4 regions of the Agrobacterium sp. 20P9.1.2 genome follow, and region 1 is predicted to be linked to each of the others. Evidence: predicted binding sites of a transcription regulator. Region 1 holds the regulator's gene; each other region holds the start of a gene.
What was found. Region 1 encodes PhoB, which activates phosphate uptake and scavenging genes when phosphate is short. Its sites were predicted from a motif close to TGTCATNNANCTGTCAT; they were not measured.
Positions count from the first base shown of each region.

Region 1 (5,725 bases):
CGCTGGTCAATTCCGATGCAGCGCTGGCCCAGAAGGTCATCTCTGATGATACGATCCTCGATCACGCCGAGCGCGAGATCGGCGACAAGGCCATCGTCACCATCGCCAAGCGTCAGCCTATGGCGGCCGACCTTCGCGAAATCATCGGTTCGCTGCGCATTGCCGCCGATCTGGAGCGCGTAGGCGACCTTGGCAAGAACACCGCCAAGCGCGTCATTGCCGTTGCTGGCACGGGCGTTCCGCGCAAGCTGGCCCGTGGTCTCGAGCATCTGTCGGAACTGGCACTGGTGCAGCTGAAGGAAGTGCTGGACGTCTATTCCACACGTTCCGTAGAAAAGGCGCAGGCCATCCGCGAGCGCGACGAAGAGATCGACGCCATGTACACCTCGCTGTTCCGCGAGCTGTTGACCTACATGATGGAAGATCCGCGTAACATCACCACCTGCACGCATCTGCTGTTCTGCGCAAAGAACATCGAGCGCGTTGGCGACCATGCGACCAATATCGCAGAAACCATCTACTACATGGCCACCGGCAGCCAGCCGGAAGGCGAGCGTCCGAAGGACGATAGTTCCAACACGCTCGGTGCAGTAACCGAGTAAGTTTTACAGCATCGGCACTTTGGATCGGAAACGATCTTCGGAATGCCGATGTGTAGATCAACAGGCCAGAGCGTCCGTGATGCGTCCAAATGAACGCATGGCGCTCTGGTAAGACTGGCGGAGTCCCAAGCCTATGGTGCCGAAAATCGCAGTTGTCGAAGATGAAGAGGCTTTGAGTGTTCTTCTTCGTTACAATCTGGAATCCGAAGGTTACGATGTCGACACCATTCCCCGTGGCGACGAGGCGGAAATCCGCCTGCAGGAGCGGACGCCGGATCTGCTGATCCTGGACTGGATGCTGCCGGGCGTTTCCGGCATCGAATTGTGCCGTCGCCTGAGAATGCGCCCCGAGACCGAACGCCTGCCGATCATCATGTTGACGGCACGCGGTGAGGAAAGCGAGCGCGTGCGCGGACTGGCCACGGGCGCAGACGACTATGTGGTCAAGCCCTTCTCCACGCCGGAACTGATGGCGCGCGTCAAAGCCATGCTGCGTCGCGCCCGCCCGGAAGTTCTGTCGTCTGTCCTGAAATGCGGTGACATCGAGCTGGATCGCGAAACGCATCGTGTTCACCGCAAGACCCGCGAAGTGCGCCTCGGACCAACCGAATTCCGCCTGCTGGAGTTCCTGATGGTCTCTCCCGGCCGCGTCTTCTCCCGCTCGCAACTTCTCGACGGCGTCTGGGGTCACGATATCTATGTGGACGAACGCACGGTCGATGTTCATGTCGGTCGTCTGCGCAAGGCTCTGAACTTCTCCAACATGCAGGATGTGATCCGCACCGTTCGCGGCGCTGGCTATTCTATGGAAGCCTGACGGGCGGCTCCATCACTGATCTTTCGCACAATGCGCGCTGTTGCCTCACCGGGTCAACGGCGCGCGTTTTGTATTTTTGCGCAGCTTAGGCAGGAATGTGTACGAGAAGGGGAGCCATCTCCAGCCGGTCACGAAGATATATTTTTGACCCCTTTGAACTGGTTTGCGCCAGAAGTTGCGGATGGAAAGGGGAGGCGGGGATATCCGCTTGCCGCGCAGTTTTCCTGAGTAAAAACAAAGGGCAGGTAAATTTTCAAAATTGAAAATCCAGCACGGATTATTATATTTCTGAAGAGGCTGCTGCGTTGCAAGATAAACGCTCATTTCAATGATCTGAAATTTAAAGTTTGACTATCCGGTCATAACCCTCTATCACTGGTTTATCGATATTTTGCTTGCTGAGCTTTGGTTGCCGCGCGATTAGCACCGCGTTTTGAACTAACCCTTTCCTTCAAAAAAATCGCTATACTCGCACACAGGGCGTCAGTTCTGTGATCTATAACTTATGCTTTGAAAGGGTTCATTATGACCACAGGCACAGTAAAATGGTTTAACTCCACCAAGGGCTTCGGCTTCATTCAGCCAGACAACGGCGGCACAGACGCATTCGTACACATCTCCGCTGTAGAGCGTGCAGGTATGCGCGAAATCGTTGAAGGCCAGAAGCTGAGCTACGACCTTGAGCGCGACAACAAGTCGGGCAAAATGTCGGCCTGCAATCTCCAGGCTGCTTAATACGGACTCCGCTTTCCTTTGACCACGGATGTACTGGCACTGTCGAAAGCATGAGACCAAGCGAGGTCAGGCACGTTGCCTGGCCTTTTTTTGTGCCGCCCGGCGGTACAGGCTTCGGACAAGGCGCCCATGGGCGCAAACGCTCCGGGCCACTCTATCCACCCCGCAGCGGCGTTTTTGGAAATCGATCCCGATTTCGGCTGATGCGACAGGAAGGAAATTCCATGTCTGAAACACACAGCAAATCTCGCCAGCAGGCGGAAATCGCATTCGGTGAAACGCAGTCGCAGTTCTTTGCACGCGGCCATGCGGTTGACGAACTCAATTCGATTGCCCAGGCGCGTGATGAAAAGACGCAGCGCCTGCGTGAAGCGCGCCTTGCCAAGGAACTGCAAGACAGCCTGGCACCTGCCAAGACACCCGCAAAGCGTGCTAAGAAATCCTGACCCTGATGGGTACGGCACCTCAACTGGAATAGAGACTTGAGAAACAACAAAAACGTTAAAAACAGTGAACTGACTGACCGCCGCAGCGCCGCTGCTGAGGCCAAGGCTGCCCTTCTGCAGGCCTATAAGGCCGCCAAGGAAGCCGCCGAACCCAACCGGGAAGCCAAGCAGGCAGAACGCATCGCCGTGGCGGAAGCCCGCGAAGCGCGTCGTGCCGAGCGCGAGCAGCAGAAGCGCGAAGAGCAGAGCCGCCTCGAAGCGGAACGGCTGGCGCATGAAGCCGAGCTTGAAGCCGCTGCGACTGCCGAAGAAGACGCCCGCAAGCTGGCCGATAAAAACCGCGTCGCCCGCGTCATCGAAGATGAGGCCGCCCGCAAGGCCGAGCGCGACCGTCGCTACGCCAACCGCAAGGCCCGCCAGGGTTAAAGCTATCTGCCATGATCCAGCAGCCATTCGAATGAAGGGCTGCGGTCTGGCGGGATGGACCTGTTGTCATTCGTGCTTGCGGAAACATTGGCGGTTACGCCGCCAATCAGAGGTGCCCGGCATCTCTGCGCATCCAGTGCGCCCGCGGAGCCGTCCTGAACGTTCTGCAGAACTGCTTTTCCCACATAGGTGAAATCCGGTCACAAGACTTCCGTTTCATGGAAGTCTTGTGTCATTGCAAGCAGGCATAGCTCAGCAGTTTGTAAGAGCATATGGCGCTATAAGGCTATAAAAGCCACGCCCAATATCCCGAGAAAGATAGAGCAAGCTTCATCGCTTTTGGCCGCGTGCGCAACTGGCGTGAAATTTCGGCCTATCAAAGCGATGGGCAGGTGTCGGCGCCTTAGTTGACGTTTGTCGATCCCATCGATCGTTGGCTCTGACTTCCTCTTTTGATCGTAGGCATGAAAAAAGCGGGCCAATGGACCCGCTTTTTTATCTCTTGCAATATGTCTGCTGCCCTTAAGCGCGACGGCGTTCGCTTACTGGCTGGTAAGCCATCTTCGCGTGGAACTTGCAGTAAGGCGAGGACTCGGAAGCTTCGCAGCCGCAGAAATGGAAGTCGTCCTTCAGCGGGTCACCGACTGGCCACTTGCAGGTGCGCTCGGTCAGTTCCGTCAGCGTCAGGCGCAGAGATGTTGGCAACGAGGCATTGTTGACGGGAACATATTCCAGAACCTGTGCCGTATCGATGTCCAGATCGTCCTTCAGCGCGGTGGCGCCAACCGTGCGGGGCGCCGGGCGTGCTGTTGCCGGGCGGGCTGGAAAGTTGGTTGCGCGGGGTGCCGTAGGGGCTGCAGGGCGCTTGGCGGCGGGGCGTGAGGTTGCAACCGTGCCACCGGCCTTTGCACGGCCTGGCAGGTTCAAACGGTGGACCTTGCCGATGACGGCGTTACGGCTGACGCCGCCGAGCTGGGCTGCGATCTGGCTGGCGCTCAGCCCTTCGGACCACAGTCTTTTGAGTTTCTCGACTCGTTCATCCGTCCAGTTCATACTGCTTCTCCGCTGGTCGCGCAGGCAGAATCCTTCTACGATGCCGTGGAGCGAACCACGCGCAGAATATCCGCCAGATTGTAGGTGACTAGGTCCGCCGCTTGCAGTCTAGTAATTGAGAGTTAACCTAATCGTAGGCCGACTCCGTGACAAGAGTCGGGAGAATCATCTGGAATCGATTTTCCGGTTTTCCCCAACTTGCTGCGTTCGTGAGTCAGAAAAGCAACACTTTGTAGGTCAGTAAAACCGCTCTACCAAGGCTTGAGAATGCCTGACAATGCGGACATTTGTTGACATCCCAGAATGAAGTGACAATAGTGCGCTCGCACGACAGGAAATACCCGAAGCCGCCGCGAGGCGGCATTTTTGATTTTCAGGCACGGAGCAACCGGTAAGCCCTATTGACAGCGCCTTTGCGCAGGGAGTGATGCAGCCATGGCCGACGCCGCGCCCCAAAGCGGATCATTGTTCGATACGTTTTCCAGAGCCCCGTTGCGCTTCGAGCGAGGAGAGGGCGTTTGGCTCGTCACCGAGAGCGGCGAGCGATATCTGGATTTCGGTGCGGGCGTGGCCGTCACTTCGGTCGGCCACAGCCATCCGCACATGGTGGATGCTCTTAAGTCGCAGGCAGAAAAGGTCTGGCACCTATCTAACCTCTATGAGGTTCCGGGACAGGAAACGCTGGCCACACGTCTGACGGATGCAACTTTTGCGGGTAAGGTCTTCTTCACCAATTCGGGTGCGGAAGCGCTGGAATGCGCCATCAAGACCGCGCGCCGGTACCATTATACGCATGGCAATCCGGAAAAATTCCGCATCATCACCTTTGAAGGTGCGTTCCACGGTCGTACCCTGGCAACCATCGCCGCGGGCGGCCAGCCGAAATATATTGAAGGCTTCGGCCCCAAGGTCGAAGGTTTCGATCAAGTGCCGTTTGGCGATCTTGAAGCGCTGAAGGCGGCCATTGTGCCGGAAACCGCAGCGCTGCTGATCGAGCCCATTCAGGGCGAAGGCGGTATTCGCGTTGTCGATCCGGATTTCCTGCGCACGCTGCGCGCGCTGTGCGAAGAGCATGGCCTGCTGCTGATTTTCGATGAGGTCCAGACTGGCGTTGGCCGTACTGGCAAGTTCTTTGCCTATGAATGGTCGGGCGTTGCTCCGGATATCATGGCCGTGGCCAAGGGTATCGGTGGCGGCTTCCCTTTCGGCGCATGCCTTGCAACGGCAGAAGCAGCATCCGGCATGACGGCTGGCGTTCACGGCACGACCTATGGCGGCAACCCGCTGGCTATGGCTTGCGGCAATGCGGTGCTGGACATAGTTCTGGCCGATGGCTTCCTCCAGCATGTGCGTGATGTCGCGCTGGTGTTCCGTCAGGGGCTGGCGTCGCTGAAGGATCGTTTCCCCGACGTGATCGATGAAATTCGTGGAGAGGGCCTGTTGCTGGGCGTCAAGGCCAAGGTGCCGTCTGCCGACCTGCTGCATGCCATTCGCGCCGAGCATCTTCTCGGCGTTCCCGCTGGCGATAACGTCATTCGTCTGCTGCCGCCACTGGTGGTGACGGCAGAGGAAGCGCGCGAAGGCCTGGCACGTCTGGAAAAGGCGGCGGAAGCACTCACCACGAAATTGGCGAAGAGCGCCTGAGG
Region 1 is NZ_JBYOKI010000001.1:368,626-374,350, forward strand. Features, by position in the region: gene phoU (phosphate signaling complex protein PhoU) at 1-602, shown strand, start outside; gene phoB (phosphate regulon transcriptional regulator PhoB) at 736-1,419, shown strand; gene AC27VJ_RS01825 (hypothetical protein) at 1,465-1,743, opposite strand; gene AC27VJ_RS01830 (cold-shock protein) at 1,945-2,154, shown strand; gene AC27VJ_RS01835 (hypothetical protein) at 2,379-2,600, shown strand; gene AC27VJ_RS01840 (DUF6481 family protein) at 2,637-3,026, shown strand; gene AC27VJ_RS01845 (GcrA family cell cycle regulator) at 3,549-4,079, opposite strand; gene AC27VJ_RS01850 (aspartate aminotransferase family protein) at 4,515-5,723, shown strand.

Region 2 (5,725 bases), on a different contig from region 1:
CTGCCGGATTCTGGTGCACGAAGCCCCAGTCGGTACGCATCAGAAACCGGCGCTCGGCCTCTGAAAGCTCCTCAAGATCAGGAAAACGCCCGTCCCGCATGCGGTATTGCACGCTACCCGAGGAGCGTTCGAGCCGCGCCGATATGCAATTGAGCAGCGTTGTTTTGCCGGAACCGGATTCACCGACGATGGCAACGACTTCGCCGGGCCAGACATCGAACGAGACATCCGTACAGCCGATGAAGTCACCGTAACGGCGCTCCAGATTTCGAACAGAAAGGATCGGGCCTGTCATGGCTGTTCTCCCATCGCCAGTTGGGGCAAGCCTGGGCCGTGATGACCCTCTGCCTGGCGGGTTTCGCAATGGTCGGTATCGGAGCAGACGAACATCCGGCCCCCGCGATCATCCGTCACCACTTCATCGAGATAGACGCCGGTGGCGTTGCACAGCGCGCAGGGAGCGCTGAAACGCTGAATAGCAAAAGGGTGATCCTCGAAATCGAGGCTGACGACTTCGGTGAACGGCGGCAAAGCATAGATGCGCTTCTCGCGCCCGGCACCGAACAATTGCAGCGCAGGTGAATTGTTCATTTTCGGATTATCGAACTTCGGGATCGGTGATGGGTCCATCACATAGCGCCCTTCAACCTTCACAGGATAGGCATAGGTGGTGGCGATATGGCCGTGTTGGGCGATGTCCTCGTAGAGCTTCACATGGATGAGGCCGTATTCCTCAAGCCCATGCATGACACGCGTTTCCGTTTCGCGTGGCTCCAGAAACCGCAACGGCTCGGGAATGGGAACCTGATAAACGATTGTCTGGCCAGCTTTAAGCGGTGTTTCCGGAATGCGGTGACGTGTCTGGATGACCGTCGCCTCCTCGGTCTTCGTCGTCGTGGCAACGCCCGCCATCTTTGCGAAAAAGGCGCGGATGGAAACGGCATTGGTGGTGTCGTCGGCCCCTTGGTCTATGACCTTCAGAACATCATCCGGCCCCAGAATGGCAGCGGTGACCTGAACGCCGCCGGTTCCCCAGCCATAGGGCATCGGCATTTCCCGCGATGCGAACGGCACCTGATAACCGGGAATGGCAATCGCCTTCAAAATCGCGCGGCGGATCATCCGTTTGGTCTGTTCGTCAAGATAGGCGAAGTTGTAGCTTGGCAGGTTCATTCTGCGGCCTCCTTGGTCGCCAGCAGTTCTTCGTTTTCGCGCCGAAGCATGCGCAATAGGCCCAGTTCCGCCTGGAAATCCACGTAATGCGGCAGTTTCAGATGCTCGACAAAGCCGGTGGCTTCGACATTGTCGCAATGTGCAAGAACGAATTCCTCGTCCTGCGCGGGCGCGGCGCGCTGCTCCTGAAACTCGTCGGCGCGGAGAGCGCGATCGACAAGGCTCATGGCCATTGCCTTGCGTTCCGACTGGCCGAAAACGAGGCCGTAACCGCGTGTGAATTTCGGCCCGTCCTCACCCTGCCCTTTGAACTGTGAGACCATCTGGCATTCCGTGACGCGGATGGAGCCAAGGCAGACGGCAAAACCAAGTTCCGGCACATCGATCTCGATATCGACCATACCGATCCGCACTTCGCCGACGAAGGGGTGAGTGCGGCCATAACCGCGCTGGGTGGAATAGCCGAGCGACAGAAGAAACCCTTCATCGCCGCGCGCCAGGGCCTGCAAGCGCAGATCACGGTCAACCGGGAAAGCGGTGGGATCACGCGTGAGATCGGCAGGCTCCTTGTCCGAAGCAACGTCCGGCTCGATCAGGCCTTCATTGTTGAGGATATCTGTTACGCGTGGGTAAGATGGTGCACCATCCAGCGGTCGTCTGGCGGGTTCATCCACCGGCGCGTCACCGGCCATGTCGGGATCGATCAGACGGTGCGTGTAATCGAAGGTTGGGCCAAGCAGCTGCCCACCCGGAATATCCTTGTAGGTTGCCGAGACGCGTCGCTCGATACGCATGTTATCCGTTGCGATAGGCCGCGAATATCCGAAGCGCGGCAGGGTCGTGCGATAGGCGCGCAGCAGAAAAATCGCCTCGATGAGGTCCCCGCGCGACTGGCGCACGCACATGGCCGCAAGTTGTGGATCGTAAAGCGATCCCTCGGCCATGACCCGGTCAACCGCCAGTGACAATTGCCCGGCGATCTGTTCGAGCGTCAATGCGGGCACTTCACGATCACCACGCCGACGATCCGCCAGCAGCTTATGGGCTTTATCGATGGCCGCTTCGCCACCCTTTACCGCGACATACATGGATCAAACCTCCCGAATACGCGTGGTGCGCGGCAAGGCAATCGCCTCGGCACCGCAAACAAGCAGAATGTCAAAGCCCAGCGGATAGCGGGCGGCGTTGGCGTCCATGGCATCCACAAACCCCTCAGGTAGTCCGACGGGCGCGATGTTGGAGGAGGCTTCGATGCCGGGGCCTGTCAGTTCAAGCGAGGGGCCGCCATCCATCGAGCGGACGGGCAGAATGAGGGTCGCGGAACGGTCCGGATATTCCATCGTTCCATGCGCGAAGCCCTGCCATTGCGCCACGTCACTTGCTTCAGACAGAAGAACGAAGCTCGCCTTCTCTGGCTGCTGCGCAATGGGTGCGCCGCTGTGGAAGGTTAGCCAGGTGGCAACATCCTGAGCTTCCAAGTCCTCAATCCAGACAGGCGTGTCGTAGTCAGCCAAGGTCAGCAGAATGGCCGATGCCGCAGCGCAGAGCGGTGCAGGGCCCGAAGCCCGCTCACCGAGATCGGCGACCGATCCCGGTCTGGAAAAGGCATGCATGACGGCGTGGAAAACATCCTGCGAAGCAAAAACTGGATCGGCGAAACCGCCATCGAACGTGACTGTACTCATCAGTCTTCTCCTCTCGCGACCGTGAAGAAATCGACCCTTGTCGCTTCGGTCTCTTCGGCCTTGCGACGCTGCTCGTCTTCCATCACGGCCAAAGCCGGACGGACGATTTCGCCATCGATGCGCGAAACCCAGTCGGGACGTTGACGCAGCGCGTCGAGATGCGCGACGATGCGAGCCTTGGCCTTGTCCCTGCCCAGAACAACCGAATGACCGACTTCGCCGCTCTCCAGCTTGACGGTCGCGCGGGTGACGCTTGCTTCGCCAAGATTGAATGCCGCGCCGCCACCGCCGATCTTGCCGCGAACCATGACGGTGCCGATTTCCGGTCCGCGCACAGGGGTCGCCGCGGGCATGTCGGATGCCATCAGGTCATAATGCTGCAAAAGAACATCCGCTGGTGCGCCAGCCAGAATATCCAGCGCCTGCTTTCGATCAAAACTGTTCATCGTTGGGTCGCCATCTTCATTCGTCAAATTTGTCTATTTGTATAGACAACCATTCTTATTTGTTTTATACACCCTTAATGATGACGAAGGAATGACAATGGGACGTTTGGCTTGAAATGAATGCAAATGATGATGGCATATCGCGGTGGCGCCGGGTCGCGGACGGCATACGCAGTGCGGTGTCCGAAGGGCGGATCGGCGAGCAATTACCACCAGAAACAGAACTCGCGGCACAATTCGGCGTCAACAGACACACGGTAAGGCGCGCCATCGCAGTTCTTTCGACCGAGGGGCTGCTGCGCGCTGAGCGGGGGCGCGGCACCTTCGTCAACGCGGTCCAGCCGCGTGTTGTCTATCCCATCGGCACCAGAGCGCGTTTCTCCGAAAACATGATGCGCCAGTCGCTCGAACCGTCTGGACGGCTTATCCATGCGGAAGTCATCGCTGCAGATGCCGTTCAGGCAAAGCTTCTTCTGTGTGGAGCAGGCGCACCCCTGCACCGTGTCGAGCATCTGGCGGTGGCTGCCGGCGCGCCGATGTCCCGCTCTGTCTCCCTGTTTTCAGCCGAACGCTTCCCCGGCATTATTTCCGCCTATGCGGAGAGCGGCTCCATCACCAAGGCGCTGGAGCGCGAGGGCTTGGCGGATTATCGCCGCAAGGAAACGCGCCTGACGGCTGAACGGGTGTCTACACGCGATGTGGAACTGCTCAATTGCGCATCTGACAGTATCGTCCTCGTCAGTCAGGCCATTGATGTCGATCTGGAAGACAGGCCTATCCAGAGCATCGTCACCCGCTTTCTGGCCGACCGCATGGAGCTGGTTTTCACAAACCCACCAACGCATTCCAACTGAAGCGATACGGGAGGCGTGGGCAATCGGAAGGCGATGCGCACGGAACTCATCCCTCCATCGCTGGTTAGACCGGGGAGCACGTCATCCCCCCAACCGCACGATTGGAAGTTTCATGTCCGATATCAGCCGTCCTATGCCGCCCTTTTCTGAACAGCAGCAGGAGCCACCGGGGCTAACGGCAAAAATGCAGCCAGTGCCTGATCACGGTGAACGTTCCTATCGCGGAGACGGCAAGCTTACCGGCAAAGTCGCCCTCATCACCGGTGCCGATTCCGGTATCGGCAAAGCTGTCGCCATCGCCTTTGCGCGCGAAGGTGCCGACATCGCAATTTCCTATCTCAATGAAGATGAAGATGCCAAGGACACGGCGAAATGGGTTGAAGAGGCAGGCCGAAAAGCCATTCTGATGCCCGGCGATATCAAGTCAGAAGATCACTGCAAATCGCTCGTCACGCAAACCGTCCAGAAGCTTGGGAAAATTGACATACTGGTCAACAATGCGGCGTTTCAGCGGACCTACGACTCTATCGAGGACATCACCGCTGAAGAATGGGATGAGACGTTCCGCACCAATATCTATGCGCCGTTTTTCCTGTCAAAAGCCGCCGTGCCGCATATGAAATCCGGAAGTGCCATCATCAACACGACATCGATCCAGTCCCGTCAGCCATCTCCAGCGCTGCTGGCCTATGCGTCGACAAAGGGCGCGATTTCGAACTTCACCGCCGGACTTGCTGAGATGGTGGCAGACAAGGGTATTCGAGTAAACGCAGTCGCGCCCGGTCCAATCTGGACCCCTCTCATTCCATCGACAATGCCGGCGGAAAAAGCTGCGAAGTTTGGTGAGAAAACCTTGATCGGTCGCGCTGGCCAACCGGCAGAACTGGCTGGCGCTTATGTGCTGCTTGCTTCTGAACTGGGAAGCTACATGACCGGGGCGGTCGTTCCAGTCACCGGCGGCGAGATCATGATCTGATGTGATCAGAACTATTGAAACATAAATAAATTTGGCATGCCGCAACTGAAATCAGTCGCGGCATGCTTCTTTAATTACATATCGACCTTGGCATTCTCGCCCATGTCAGGCCGCGTCTTGCTGACAGCAGCTGCCGCCATCTTGATGTAGCTGATGACTGTGCCGGGGCTATCCCAATATTCCGCGAAATTCGGCGTTACCTTGAGGATACGAATGGATGGGTCATCCGCGTCATCCCACCAGGCCTTTGCGGGCGTTGCCCACAATTCACGAATTTTCTCACGGTCATTCTGGACCTCAGCAGCACCGGAAATGGAGACGTATTTCTGGCCCTTGGAATCCGCAAATGCCAGGCAGACATTTGGCGCTTTGGAAATTTCCTCGTCCTTGTGGCTCGCCACATCTGTCAAAAAATAAAAGGCATTTTCCAGCTGCTCAGCATAGGCAGACATGGGCCGCGCCCGCAGGTCGCTGCCAGTCTGCGTCGTCAACATGCAGAAGCCAATCTTGTCTGCGAGTTGCCATACCTTGCTGATATCGTCATCGGTGTTGGTCATGCGTCGTCTCCTTTGTGTGTCAAGGAAACGGCAT
Region 2 is NZ_JBYOKI010000002.1:470,627-476,351, forward strand. Features, by position in the region: gene phnK (phosphonate C-P lyase system protein PhnK) at 1-295, opposite strand, end outside; gene AC27VJ_RS08000 (alpha-D-ribose 1-methylphosphonate 5-phosphate C-P-lyase PhnJ) at 292-1,173, opposite strand; gene AC27VJ_RS08005 (carbon-phosphorus lyase complex subunit) at 1,170-2,261, opposite strand; gene phnH (phosphonate C-P lyase system protein PhnH) at 2,265-2,858, opposite strand; gene phnG (phosphonate C-P lyase system protein PhnG) at 2,858-3,304, opposite strand; gene phnF (phosphonate metabolism transcriptional regulator PhnF) at 3,421-4,158, shown strand; gene AC27VJ_RS08025 (SDR family oxidoreductase) at 4,271-5,134, shown strand; gene AC27VJ_RS08030 (pyridoxamine 5'-phosphate oxidase family protein) at 5,209-5,691, opposite strand.
Region 2: phnF (phosphonate metabolism transcriptional regulator PhnF) is a predicted target of PhoB. The motif match lies at 3,385-3,401, and genes of this name have one in related genera.

Region 3 (5,725 bases), 560 kb from region 1:
AGATGTTTTTAACTCAGTTGCTGGAAGGGGCTGTCCACAGCTATATATTTTAGACAAATCAAAAATTACGATTGCTGGCAGTAAAACCTATGAGGTGTGCGACCTGCTTCACCTTGACGGCCTAATCATTCATGTGAAGCGCTATTCGTCGGGCGCTGCATCGATTAGCCACCTCTTCACTCAGTGTAAGTTCTACGCTGACGCTTTCCTTACCGATGCAGAATGCCGCTCTGACATGCGTGCGTGGATTACGGATGATGCAGGTGAAGACAATGCAGGCAAGGACAAGCCTTCCTTTCTGGCGCTTGCCCCTGAGAAAAGCCAAGACGTCTTGGGAGAGAAGTACACAGTAGTATTTTGCATACTGCACACTAGCGAAAAGTTTTCGTTATCCGATCTCCCTTTCATGTCGCGCTATGAGCTAATGCTAAGTCAACGTTATTTAAGCGAGCATCGTAAGTTTAAAGTCGGCGTCATTTTTAGAAAGATTGTGCATGGTGAGAAACCTTCAAAACTCGCCGAAGCCGCTTAACTCGTAACTCTTCACACGGTCGTTTTGTCTTACAAGTGTGGCAACAGCGACAATCGATCCCCGTCTCGGCTTCGTTAGCCGAGACGGGGGCTCACTCTCACCCTACTTCTTAAAAACCTTCCCCAAAAACGCCTCAAACGAAGGTCGCCACACATCCATCTCGTGGCCGAGGTCTTTGTATTCCACGTATTCGTGCTTGATCTTGTTGTCGTCGAGGATTTTCTTGAGGCCTGCGATGTCCTTGCCTGTCACCACGTCCTTGGTGCCGACGGTGACGGTGAAGTTGCTAAGTGCCTTGTTGATCTTGTCCGGCTCGTTCAGCGTAGCTTCCACCGTCTTATTGGGGACTGTTGTGGTGGAGACACCGCTGAAATTGGCGATCCAGCCGAAGGTGTCGAGGTGGGTGAGGCCGGAGACGAGGGCCTGATAGCCGCCTTGCGACAGGCCGACGATGGCGCGGCTGTCGGCGTCGTCGCGCACCTTGTAGTGCTTCTTCATGTAGGGAATGAGATCCTGCGTCAGTTCCCGGTCGATGGCATCGGCATTGATCGGGTAAAAGTTCTTGCGGCGGTCTGCGCCGGGGAAGTTTTCGGCGATGGCTTCGGGAATATCGGCTTCAGTGTCGGGGATGACCACGATCATCGGCTCGATTTTCTTTTCAGCGAGGAGATTGTCGAGGATTTGCGGGGCGCGGCCTTGGGTAACCCAGGAGGCGACGGTGTCGCCGAAGCCGTGGTAGAGATACATGACCGGCAGGGGCTCTGATGTGTCGCTGTAGCCCGGCGGGGTGTAGACATAGGTCGCGCGCTGCGATTTCAAGGCCTTGGACGGGATGGTGACGAGACGAAGCTCGCCATGCGGCACATCGCGCACATCCAGAATGCTGCCGGGTACGAGAATGAGGCTGGTGTTCACCTGCCGCTGCGGCTTGGGGTAATTGGTGCCGGTATCGATGCTGCGGAAGCCGTCTATGTTGAAATAATATTCATAGAGATTGGGCTTTAGAACCTCGCTCTTGACGCTCCAGACGCCACTTTCGGCGCGTTTCATCTCCAGCGGCGCATTGCTGCCAAGAGTGACGGATACGGCCTTGGCCAAGGGCGCGAAAAGGCGGAAGGTGATCGAGCCGTCTTTCTCGACCGCCGTGACGAATTCATTCAGCGGTCGGTCTGCCGGTGGCGATGCGGGCGGTTCTGCAGCAAAAGCGGGTGCGGTCATGATGCAACTGGCCAAAAGGATGCAAGGCAAAAGCATACGCATAAAAATATATCCTCCAAATTACGTTACCCCCGGGCCGAAATTGACAGATGCCCCTTAGCTTTTCAACCGGGCATTGGCGGAGCGGGAATAAAGATGGGGCTGCTTGCTGAAACAGCCTTTCCCGGCTAGGACCGGGACTGGCCCCGGCAAGAGCGGCTCTCATGCGCATATATTGCGACAGAGCTGGCATGGGGCGACATTCATATGCGTAAGGAAATAGCGTGAAAATTATAAGAGTTCTGACGATGGTCGTGATCTTCGCCGTCGTGATCTTCGGTTACCGCTGGTATAGCTACGTCACCAACACCGAGAGCCCGTACAATGAAGTCGGCATTGAGCTGAACAGCCGCATGCCTGCGCCAATCAGAAAATGGGGCTGTGACAAGCTGCACCAGACCTTCGCCAATGTCCTGCCGCCTTATGGCTGCCAGGCCGGTGACGGCACGCAGTGGCTCTGACGGGTCTTTAAAGTCCTGAAGCAGAATCAAAAAGGCGCCGCATGAACGGCGCCTTTCTTATGTCTGGCGTGGCAATCAGCCGATCATTGCGTTGTCGTCGCGCTTGACGGCGATGAGGGCCGAGCGGGGCAGCTTGCCTTCGCCATCCGGGAAGGGGGCGTCTGGGTGCTGGATGCCGACGAAGTGGGTACGCTTGTCCGCAGACCATGTCTGGCCTGTGACTTCGGAACCCTTTGGAGCTGTGAGAAAGCGCTCGATGCGGCCTGTGACTGGGTCGCCTGCCAGCATCTGGTTGTTGCCCTGTCCGGCATACTGGCCGTCATTGCTGTCTTCGCCGTCCGTCTGGATCCACAGAAGGCCGGTTGAATCGAACATCATGCCATCTGGCGAGTTGAACATGTTGCCGGAGTTGATGTTGGAGGAGCCTGCATAGGCATCCTTGTGAACATCCGGGTTGCCAGCCATGCAGAACAGGTCCCACTTGAACTTGGCATCCGCGTGGTCGTCGTTCTCAGGATACCAGCGGACGATCTGACCGTATTCGTTCTTTTCGCGCGGGTTTGCGGCGTTGAGCGGCATGGCATCGCCACCGCCATTGGTGCGCAGCTTGCCGTCCTTCATTTCGCCACGGCGGCTGTTGTTGGTCAGTGCGCAATAGGCTTCGATGGCAACGGGGTTGATGGCCACCCATTCCGGGCGGTCCATGGTGGTGGCGCCAACCTTGGAAGCGGCCTGACGGGTGAAGACGCAAATCTCGTCCATCTTCATGCCTGTCGATTCGGGCGTCAGCGCAACCCACTCACCATTGCCGTCATCAGTGAACTTGGCGACGTAGAGCGTGCCTTCATCAAGCAGCTTGGACGTATCGCCGCCCGGCACGTAAATGCCGTTGGAGATGTACTTGTAGAGGAACTCGCCACGCTCGTCGTCGCCCATATAGACGACCACGCGACCATCGCGCGCGATGACGACGGCAGCATTTTCATGCTTGATGCGGCCAAGTGCAGTGCGCTTGATGGGCGTGGAGGATGCGTTGGACGGATCGATTTCCACGACGTAACCGGCACGGCGCGGCTCGTTGGGGTGCTTGGAAACGTCGAAGCGCTCGTCAAACAGCTCATAGCCGTAGCGCGTTTCGGCAGCGATGCCGTAACGCTTGTAGTCGTCAGGCATCTTGAAGGCGGCATCGGTGGAGCCGAAATAGCCGTTGAAGTTTTCTTCGCAGGTGAGGTAGGTGCCCCACGGCGTGCGGCCCGCGCCGCAATTGTTGAAGGTGCCGAGACAGTCGATACCGTTTGCGTCGGTCTTGGTCTTGACCAGTTCGGAGCCAGCGGCAGGGCCGGACAGCTTCATTGGCGTGTTGTGGTGAATGCGGCGGTTAAACGGGCTGCCGACCACGATCTGCCAGCCATCATTGCCTTCCGCCACTTCCATGACGGTCACGCCCTGCATGTGCTGGAGGATTTTGACCTCGTCCAGATTGGCAGGCATGCCCTTTTCACGGTGGGGCAGGTTGGTTTCGTTGTTCACATATTCATGGTTGACGGCAATCAGCTGATGGCTGCCGACCACGAAAAGCTCCATGCCATCGGTGTTTTCGCCGAAAACCTTGTCGGAGTTCTCAAGGCTGACACCCTTGACCGGGTCGATATCCGACACGTTGGGGAACAGCGGCTGGCCCCACTTGGCAACCGGCTTCCAGCTGTAACCCTCAGGTACATGGATTGTGTTGTCAGTGGTGGCAGCAATAGGCTTGAACGGAAAGCGCGAGGCTGCTTCCTGTGCCTGCGCGGATGTGGAGGATGCCAGATTACCGAGCGTGCCCAAAGCGGCAGCCGCAGAACCGAATGCCAGAACGCCGCTGAGAAAACCGCGACGCGAAATCGCCGATTCCACCACGCGGTCGAAATCCGTCACAGCCGGTGGCGGGTTCTGAAGTTCGTCCCACTCATCCCAGCTCAGCTTGCTCGTGTCGATCTTTGTCATAGCGCTCTCCATCCGCTTGTAGTTTGGAACAATTCCAGATAGGGCAACTAAAGAGGGTTTATTACAGCGATATGACGGAGAAAATTCGATTTAACGCATATAATGCAACTAAAAGTAATTGTGGCGTGGGCGTCAAAACAAATACAGGCGGGGTTAAGCCCGCCTGCAAACATGCGCTCAGTCCATGTCGTGCTGATTACAGACGCGACCATGTCTGGGATTTGCACAGCACCTTGAGCACGCAGCCCTTCATGCTGAGCGAGCTGCCGGAAACGGTGCCGGTGCCGGAATAGGTTTTGTCATTGGCAGGGTCGGTGATTTCGCCGGAATAGCTGTTGCCGGTGCCGCTCATTTTGCCGATCTGCTTTCCGGCATGCTTGCCGGTTTTCAGCGTCACGCAAAAAGCGGAGCCGCAAGGGGCGATGACGGCGGTCTCGCCGCTGGCGGTTTTCCAGTTGCCTTCGATGGCTTCTGCCGCAAAGGCGCTGCTGCCCATCAAAAATGCGGAAACGGCAAGTATCAACGTTCTCTTCATATGGACCTCCCAATCCAGCTTTGGCTGACCCGTGCAATCATCAAGGGTTCAGCGCTCGCAACTCCTCATGCGAATGCGCAGATTTATAGTTTACGTGGACGTAAAAGGAAATACGGGCTGCGGCTAAATTCGGCGCTTTTTCACGCCTTTGCGCCGCGAAAAATCATCCATCGAAAAATGTCGAGTTGGGACGTGGTTACGAAAGGGTTGAATTTCATCCGTAAACTTTTCGTAAAATTGTCCGCAAAGTCCTTAATTTCCGGGCCTTGTGATATTTAACAAAAACCCAACTTTACCAATCGTTTGGACTTTGTTTGTCCCCTATTAATCATGGATTTTAAGCGCCCGTTGAAGCCCGTTTGGCATAGTGGGGACATCGAAAGAGCAGGGAAAACCTGCCGACGGAAAAGGCCAGAACAAGCCGCAGAAGACGGTAAGGCCTTCAAACCGGAAAGCTCCCGCAGAGGAGCCAAGACAGAGAGAAAACGGGCAAACAGGATAAAGAAAAATGGCACGCTTTGAAGTTCGCGATATCGAAATGGCAGTCGCCGGTGGCCAAAGCCGCGCGGACGTCTTCTGCAACCTCGGCCTGATCTACGCGACAGGCCGCGGCTGCCCGGTGGACCTCATTGCTGCCCACAAATGGCTCAACATCGCCGCCATCAAGGGTTCGGAACGGGCAGCTTCGCTGCGCGCCGATCTGGCCCGCAACATGAACAAGGCAGACCTCGCAACGGCACTACGCGCCGCCCGCGACTGGATGACCACACACTAACAATCGAGCACCGGACCAACCGGCGCCAGATAAAAAGACAGAGCGGTCCCAAGACCGCCATTCTCACCGGCTGGTTTCCTCCAGTCCCGGCCGGATACAAAAAGAATACTCCCGTAAAGGGACAGCTCAGATCCACGCTGAAAACATCAAACCGTGACCGGCAGAAACAAGGCCGGCAC
Region 3 is NZ_JBYOKI010000001.1:931,525-937,249, forward strand. Features, by position in the region: gene AC27VJ_RS04595 (DUF6119 family protein) at 1-532, shown strand, start outside; gene AC27VJ_RS04600 (esterase) at 635-1,750, opposite strand; gene AC27VJ_RS04605 (hypothetical protein) at 2,038-2,250, shown strand; gene AC27VJ_RS04610 (PhoX family protein) at 2,326-4,236, opposite strand; gene AC27VJ_RS04615 (DUF2147 domain-containing protein) at 4,433-4,771, opposite strand; gene AC27VJ_RS04620 (SEL1-like repeat protein) at 5,280-5,546, shown strand.
Region 3: AC27VJ_RS04610 (PhoX family protein) is a predicted target of PhoB. The motif match lies at 4,297-4,313, and genes of this name have one in related genera.

Region 4 (5,725 bases), 210 kb from region 1:
TGGTGGGAAACTCGGCCAGCTTGACGCCGTGGCCGATGGCTTCCTCGACATGCGCATGGGTGGCATCGTCATGGCTGGCAATGGTGATACCCCTCTCAAGGCAACGGGCGGACAGATAATCGCGGTTCGGGGCGGAATATTTGGCCGATGCAGCGACACGCCGTTCCATGAAAGCCTTGAAGACCTCGTCGCTGAGCCCGCGCTTCTTTTGATAGAAGACGATATATTGATCCATGGTCTGGAACTGGCGCTGCCCCGGGGAATGGTCCATCAGCGAAATCAGCTTCACATGCGGGTCGTTTTCGAAGTCCTCGAAATGATCCAGCACGTCGCCAGCCGCAACCTCGCAGCGCAGATGCAGCAGGTGATCGGCGCGCAGGCGGTTTTCGTTCTGCGCCTGCTCGATGGCGTCGGCCATGTCGCGCATTTCGCCCTTGGCAAAGCCGCCATCTTCATCCGAGCCGAGGCGAAGACAATCGAACACCGTCGTGATGCCTGATGAGGCGATCTGCGCATCATGCGCCTGAATGGCGGCAATCTTGTTCCAGGTCACGCCCGGGCGCGGCGAGTAATGCTGCTCAAGATGGTCCGTGTGCAATTCCACGAGGCCGGGGATCAGATAGTCACCCTCGAAATCCTCGCCGACGCGGGATGTGCCTTCGCTGACATCGGCGATCAGCCCATCGCGAACCAAGACCGAGCCTTCGATGATCTTGTCTTCAAGAACGATGCGGGCGTTGGAGAATATCTGTTCCGTCATGCTATTGCTTCTTTCATATCAGGTGCGGCAAGCGGCAGCCATGTGTGAATGGTGAAGGCCTCGCCACGCGCCTTCTCAACGAAAAGGCCAAGTCCCGAAATGGACAGTGGCCGATCCGTGAAATTGGAAAATTCTGACGCCAGCACGCCGGATATGTGCGCAGTGTCTGCCTCATCCACGGGTCCGGTGAGTGTCATGTGAAAGCGAAAATCGTCCATGACATGCGGGTAGCCCCAGAGCGACAGATTATGCCGCTGGCTTTCCGTGAGGTTCTGCGGCCTGCGGCGGGCGATGTCACTGTCGGACAAGGGTGCACGGAAGGGCTCGAAATAATCGACCACGTCTGCTGCAAAATCCTGAAGTGGTTGATACGGCGCGTGCGGCACCAGCGCAAAGAAGGGTCCGAGAGATCCGACCACCAGTTTGGGGATGTAAAAAGCCTGCCGCGAGGCGGCAAACGCCTGCAAAGCGGCCAGAAGATCGGTTTCGCTACGCTTCTCGGACAGCTCGAAGGGCGCTTTTAACGTGGCGTGAAAACCATATCGACGTGGTTCGGCGGTGATCTCCGCATAGGCCTCATGGTCATCATGAGCAATACCGGAAAACGCATTACGCCCCAGCCATCGCGATGCCTTTTCGGTCAGGGCATCGTTTTCGGCGGGTGTAAAATAGATGGCGTAGCGCACGTCGGTCGCACTTTCAGTATCAGGGATCAGAGCGGTATTTGGAATGACTCGCCTTGGCGAAGCAAGGCCGCAGAAGCGAATTAGAACCTCTACGTGACGGAATGATGATAGCGGCGAAAAACTCTGCCCGAGAGATGCATTTTAGGGGTGAGATCGCTGCTCGCTTCTCCACGCCCGAAATCCATGATGAAACTTCTTCAACCATTCTGCGTTAGTCTTGCAAGTATTCACGGATGCAAGGAGCACAGGCTCATGGAAATCGGAATTCTCGTCGCACTGTTCTTTACAGTATTTGCCGCTTCCAGCGTATGTTGCGCCTATTGGTTCGGCGAACATCGCAATTTCTGACGTTAGCTCAGGCGCAATATTTTCCTTGTGCTGGAACGCTCGAGTAAGAAGAAGATAAAATACAAAAAGCGCCGCTAGCTTTACGCAGCGGCGCTTTTTTGATTCTGCGCACTATTAATGCGCCGCGGACATATCGCCCAGCACTTCCTTGGAAGCGACGGTGGAATCTGCGTTCAGCTTGTAGACCATGGGAACACCGGTCGCGAGGTTGAGCTTGAGGATTTCTTCCTTGCTCAACTTGTCCAGCACCATGACCAGCGAGCGCAGCGAATTGCCGTGCGCAGCAACCAGTACCTTTTCGCCCCGCAGAACGCGCGGCAGGATTTCCGTCAGGTAATAGGGCCAGACGCGGGCGCCGGTGTCGCGCAGGCTTTCACCGCCTGGAGGTGGAATATCGTAGGAACGGCGCCAGATATGCACCTGTTCTTCACCCCATTTTTCGCGGGCATCATCCTTGTTGAGACCGGAGAGATCGCCATAGTCGCGCTCGTTCAGCGCCTCATCCCGGATGGTCTCAAGGTCAGGCTGGCCGACATTGTCGAGCACCATCTGGCAGGTTTTCTGGGCGCGGATCAGCGATGAGGTGTAAGCGATATCGAATTTGATGCCATAATCGGCCAGAGCCTTGCCACCTGCATTGGCTTCCTGCACGCCGAGTTCGGTGAGGTCAGGGTCACGCCAGCCCGTGAAGAGGTTCTTGAGGTTCCAGTCACTTTGGCCGTGACGAACGAGGACGAGGGTTCCGCTCATATCAATTGCTCTCCGAGTTGATTATTGGTCTTTCGCCAGACCGAGAACGTCCAGCATGGAATAAAGGCCGGGTTTCTGCCCATGCGCCCAGACGGCAGCAGCGATGGCGCCACGCCCGAAAATCGTGCGGTCTGCCGCATGGTGGGACAGCGTGACCTGCTCACCCTCTGCAGCAAAAATAACCGAATGGTCGCCGACGACGGAGCCGCCGCGCAATGTGGCAAAACCAATCGTGCCACCTTCACGAGGGCCGGTATGGCCATCGCGCACGCGCACGGATTTGGATGTAAGGTCGATACCCCGGCCCTTGGCCGCAGCCTCACCGAGAAGCAGGGCGGTGCCCGAGGGCGCATCGACCTTGTGCTTGTGGTGCATTTCGAGAATTTCGATATCCCAGCCGCTGCCATCCAGTGCCTTTGCCGCCTGCCGCGTGAGAACGCTGAGCAGATTGACGCCAAGGCTCATATTGCCGGATTTCACGACACGGGCATGGCGAGCCGCAGCCTCGAATTTTTCCTCATCCGCCACCGAGCAACCCGTTGTGCCGATGACATGGACGATGCGGGCTTGTGCGGCAAGACCGGCAAAGGCGACGCTGCCAGCGGGTGAGGTGAAATCGATGACACCTTCGGCATGGACGAAAGCTTCGAGCGCATCGCTGGTGATTGCTACGCCGTTGGGACCAAGGCCGGAAATCTCGCCAGCATCACGACCGATAAAGGGGGAGCCTTCACGCTCCACGGCGGCATGCAGTTGGACACCCGGTGTTTCGTGGATCAGGCGGATCAGCGTTTGCCCCATCCGCCCAGCTGCACCGACCACCACCAGTTTCATGCCATTGCCGCTCATGCTGCCCCACTCAATGCTTTCGTTTAAAGACCGCGAACGCCCGTCGCCTGAAGATTGTTGAGGCGAGCGTAAAGACCATCTTCCTGACGCGCAAGCGTCTCGTGGACGCCTTCTTCCACGACGAGGCCTTCATTCATCACCACGATCTTGTCTGCCTTGACCACGGTCGAAAGACGGTGGGCGATAACGATGACGGTGCGCCCTGTCATGGCGGTGTCGAGCGCCATCTGCACGACGGCTTCCGATTCTGTATCGAGCGCGGAGGTCGCTTCGTCCAGCAGCAGGATCGGTGCATTGCGTACCAGCGCGCGGGCAATCGACAGGCGCTGGCGCTGACCACCGGAAAGCGTCATGCCGTTCTCGCCGACCGGCGTCTCATAGCCCTGCGGCTGAGCGAGGATGAAGTCATGCGCAAAAGCAAGCCGTGCTGCTTCTTCGATTTCGGCATCCGTCGCTTCCGGGCGACCGTAACGAATATTGTCGCGGATGGTGCCTTCGAAGAGATAAGGCTGCTGCGACACATAAGCGAGGTTCTGGCGAACGGACATGGTCGTGACATCGGCGATGTTTTGACCATCGATCAGGATCGCTCCGCCGCTTGGATCGTAAAAGCGCGGTATGAGGTTGATGATGGTCGATTTGCCCGCACCGGAGGGGCCGACCAAAGCGGTGGTCTTGCCACCTTCGGCAACGAAGCTCACGCCCTTCAGAATTGCACCGCCATCCTTGTAGGAAAATACCACGTCACGCAGTTCAACCGTCGCGTTGGACACGGCCAACGGCTTCGCATCCGGCTTCTGGCGCTGGACGGGCTCCATGTCGAGAATGTCATAGATCATCTGTGCGTTGACGACGGCGCGCTCCAGCGAAATCTGAACGCGAGCGAGACGCCGTGCAGGATCATAGGCCAGAAGAAGTGCAGTCACGAAGGCAAAGAACGCGCCCGGCGGAACATTGTTGTAAATGGCGCGATAGGCGGCGTAGGCCAGAACGCCAGAGACGGCGAGGCCTGCAATGGTTTCGGTCAGGGGCGCGCTTTTCTCGGTCAGTCGTGCAATACGATTGGCACGCCATTCAGCGGAATCGATGACCGCATCAACTCTGGTCTCTAGCTGCTTTTCCATCGTGAAGGCTTTGACGATGGCAATACCCTGCAATGTTTCCTGCATGGCGCCCAGCACGCGGCTGTTGAGAATGACCGCGTCGCGCGTGGCGCTGCGCAGCCGCTTGGCAATGTAGCGCAGGCCAAGGACCAAAGGCGGCACGATGAAAACGATAACGATGGAAAGAACCGGATCCTTGAAGATCATCACCGCAACCAGCGCAATGAAGGTCAGGAGATCGCGAGCAACAGTAGTGACAGTAAGGTTCATGACATCGCGGATGCCGCCGATGTTCTGGCTGACCTGTGCTGCGAGATGGGCTGAGCGGGATTCGCTGAGATACCCGACCGACAGTGTCATCAGATGCGAATACAAACGCTTCTGATAGCGCGCGACGATGTTGTTACCGATTTTCGACAGCGCCACCGACTGGCCGTAAGTTGCAATTCCGCGGATGAAAAAGGCTGCGAAAATGGAGAAGCAGATGATCCAGACGAGATCGGCCCGTCTGTTGACGAAGGCTTCGTTGATGATGGAGTCCATGATCCAGGCCGTGAAAGCCGTGGTCCCGGCAACGGTCAGCAGGCAGAAAATCGCAAATGCGTAGCCGGAAATATGATCACGGGCGTTTTCTGCAAAAATGCGTTTCAGGACAGATGTAATTGTGTCGGTATCCATTGGATGCCGTGTCTTGGCGGTCTTCAAGCTTTATCCACCTTGTGCGGTTCTGGCGGGCAAGCCGCCTTCTTTACGGGCGTCTATAGCCATTCGGGCAGGTTTTGACCAGTGCCGAGTGCGCTCTAAGCCTGCCAGCGCCGACCGTCCAGCGCCAAGCCGAAGTCTTCGGGTCTGCGGGCATAGGTCGATAGCCCTGCTAGAGCGGCTTGCGGATGGGTGACGACATGGGTCGGAATGCTGCGCATCAAGGCGCTGTGCGGAGCCTTGTCTTCGAAGGCCGCGCGGAACTCCGGCAGTTTCAAAGCGGGGATGATTTTCTGAGAAATCCCGCCAGCGAGATAGACCCCGCCTCGCGCCATGAAGATCAGTGCCAGATCGCCTGCGATGCGACCGAGATAGGTGCTAAACAGAGACAGGGTTTCTTTCGCCTCGCGGTTTTCGCCGCTGAGGCCCGTCGCGGTGATCTCGGCTGGGTCCGAGAAGGAAGGCGTCACGCCATCCGTCTTGCAAATGGCCCGGTAAAGATTGACGAGGCCGCGTCCGCAGAGAAT
Region 4 is NZ_JBYOKI010000001.1:158,220-163,944, forward strand. Features, by position in the region: gene AC27VJ_RS00750 (alpha-D-ribose 1-methylphosphonate 5-triphosphate diphosphatase) at 1-760, opposite strand, end outside; gene AC27VJ_RS00755 (DUF1045 domain-containing protein) at 757-1,446, opposite strand; gene AC27VJ_RS00760 (2,3-bisphosphoglycerate-dependent phosphoglycerate mutase) at 1,909-2,544, opposite strand; gene dapB (4-hydroxy-tetrahydrodipicolinate reductase) at 2,566-3,393, opposite strand; gene AC27VJ_RS00770 (ABC transporter ATP-binding protein) at 3,417-5,174, opposite strand; gene AC27VJ_RS00775 (glucokinase) at 5,297-5,725, opposite strand, start outside.
Region 4: AC27VJ_RS00755 (DUF1045 domain-containing protein) is a predicted target of PhoB. The motif match lies at 1,540-1,556, and genes of this name have one in related genera.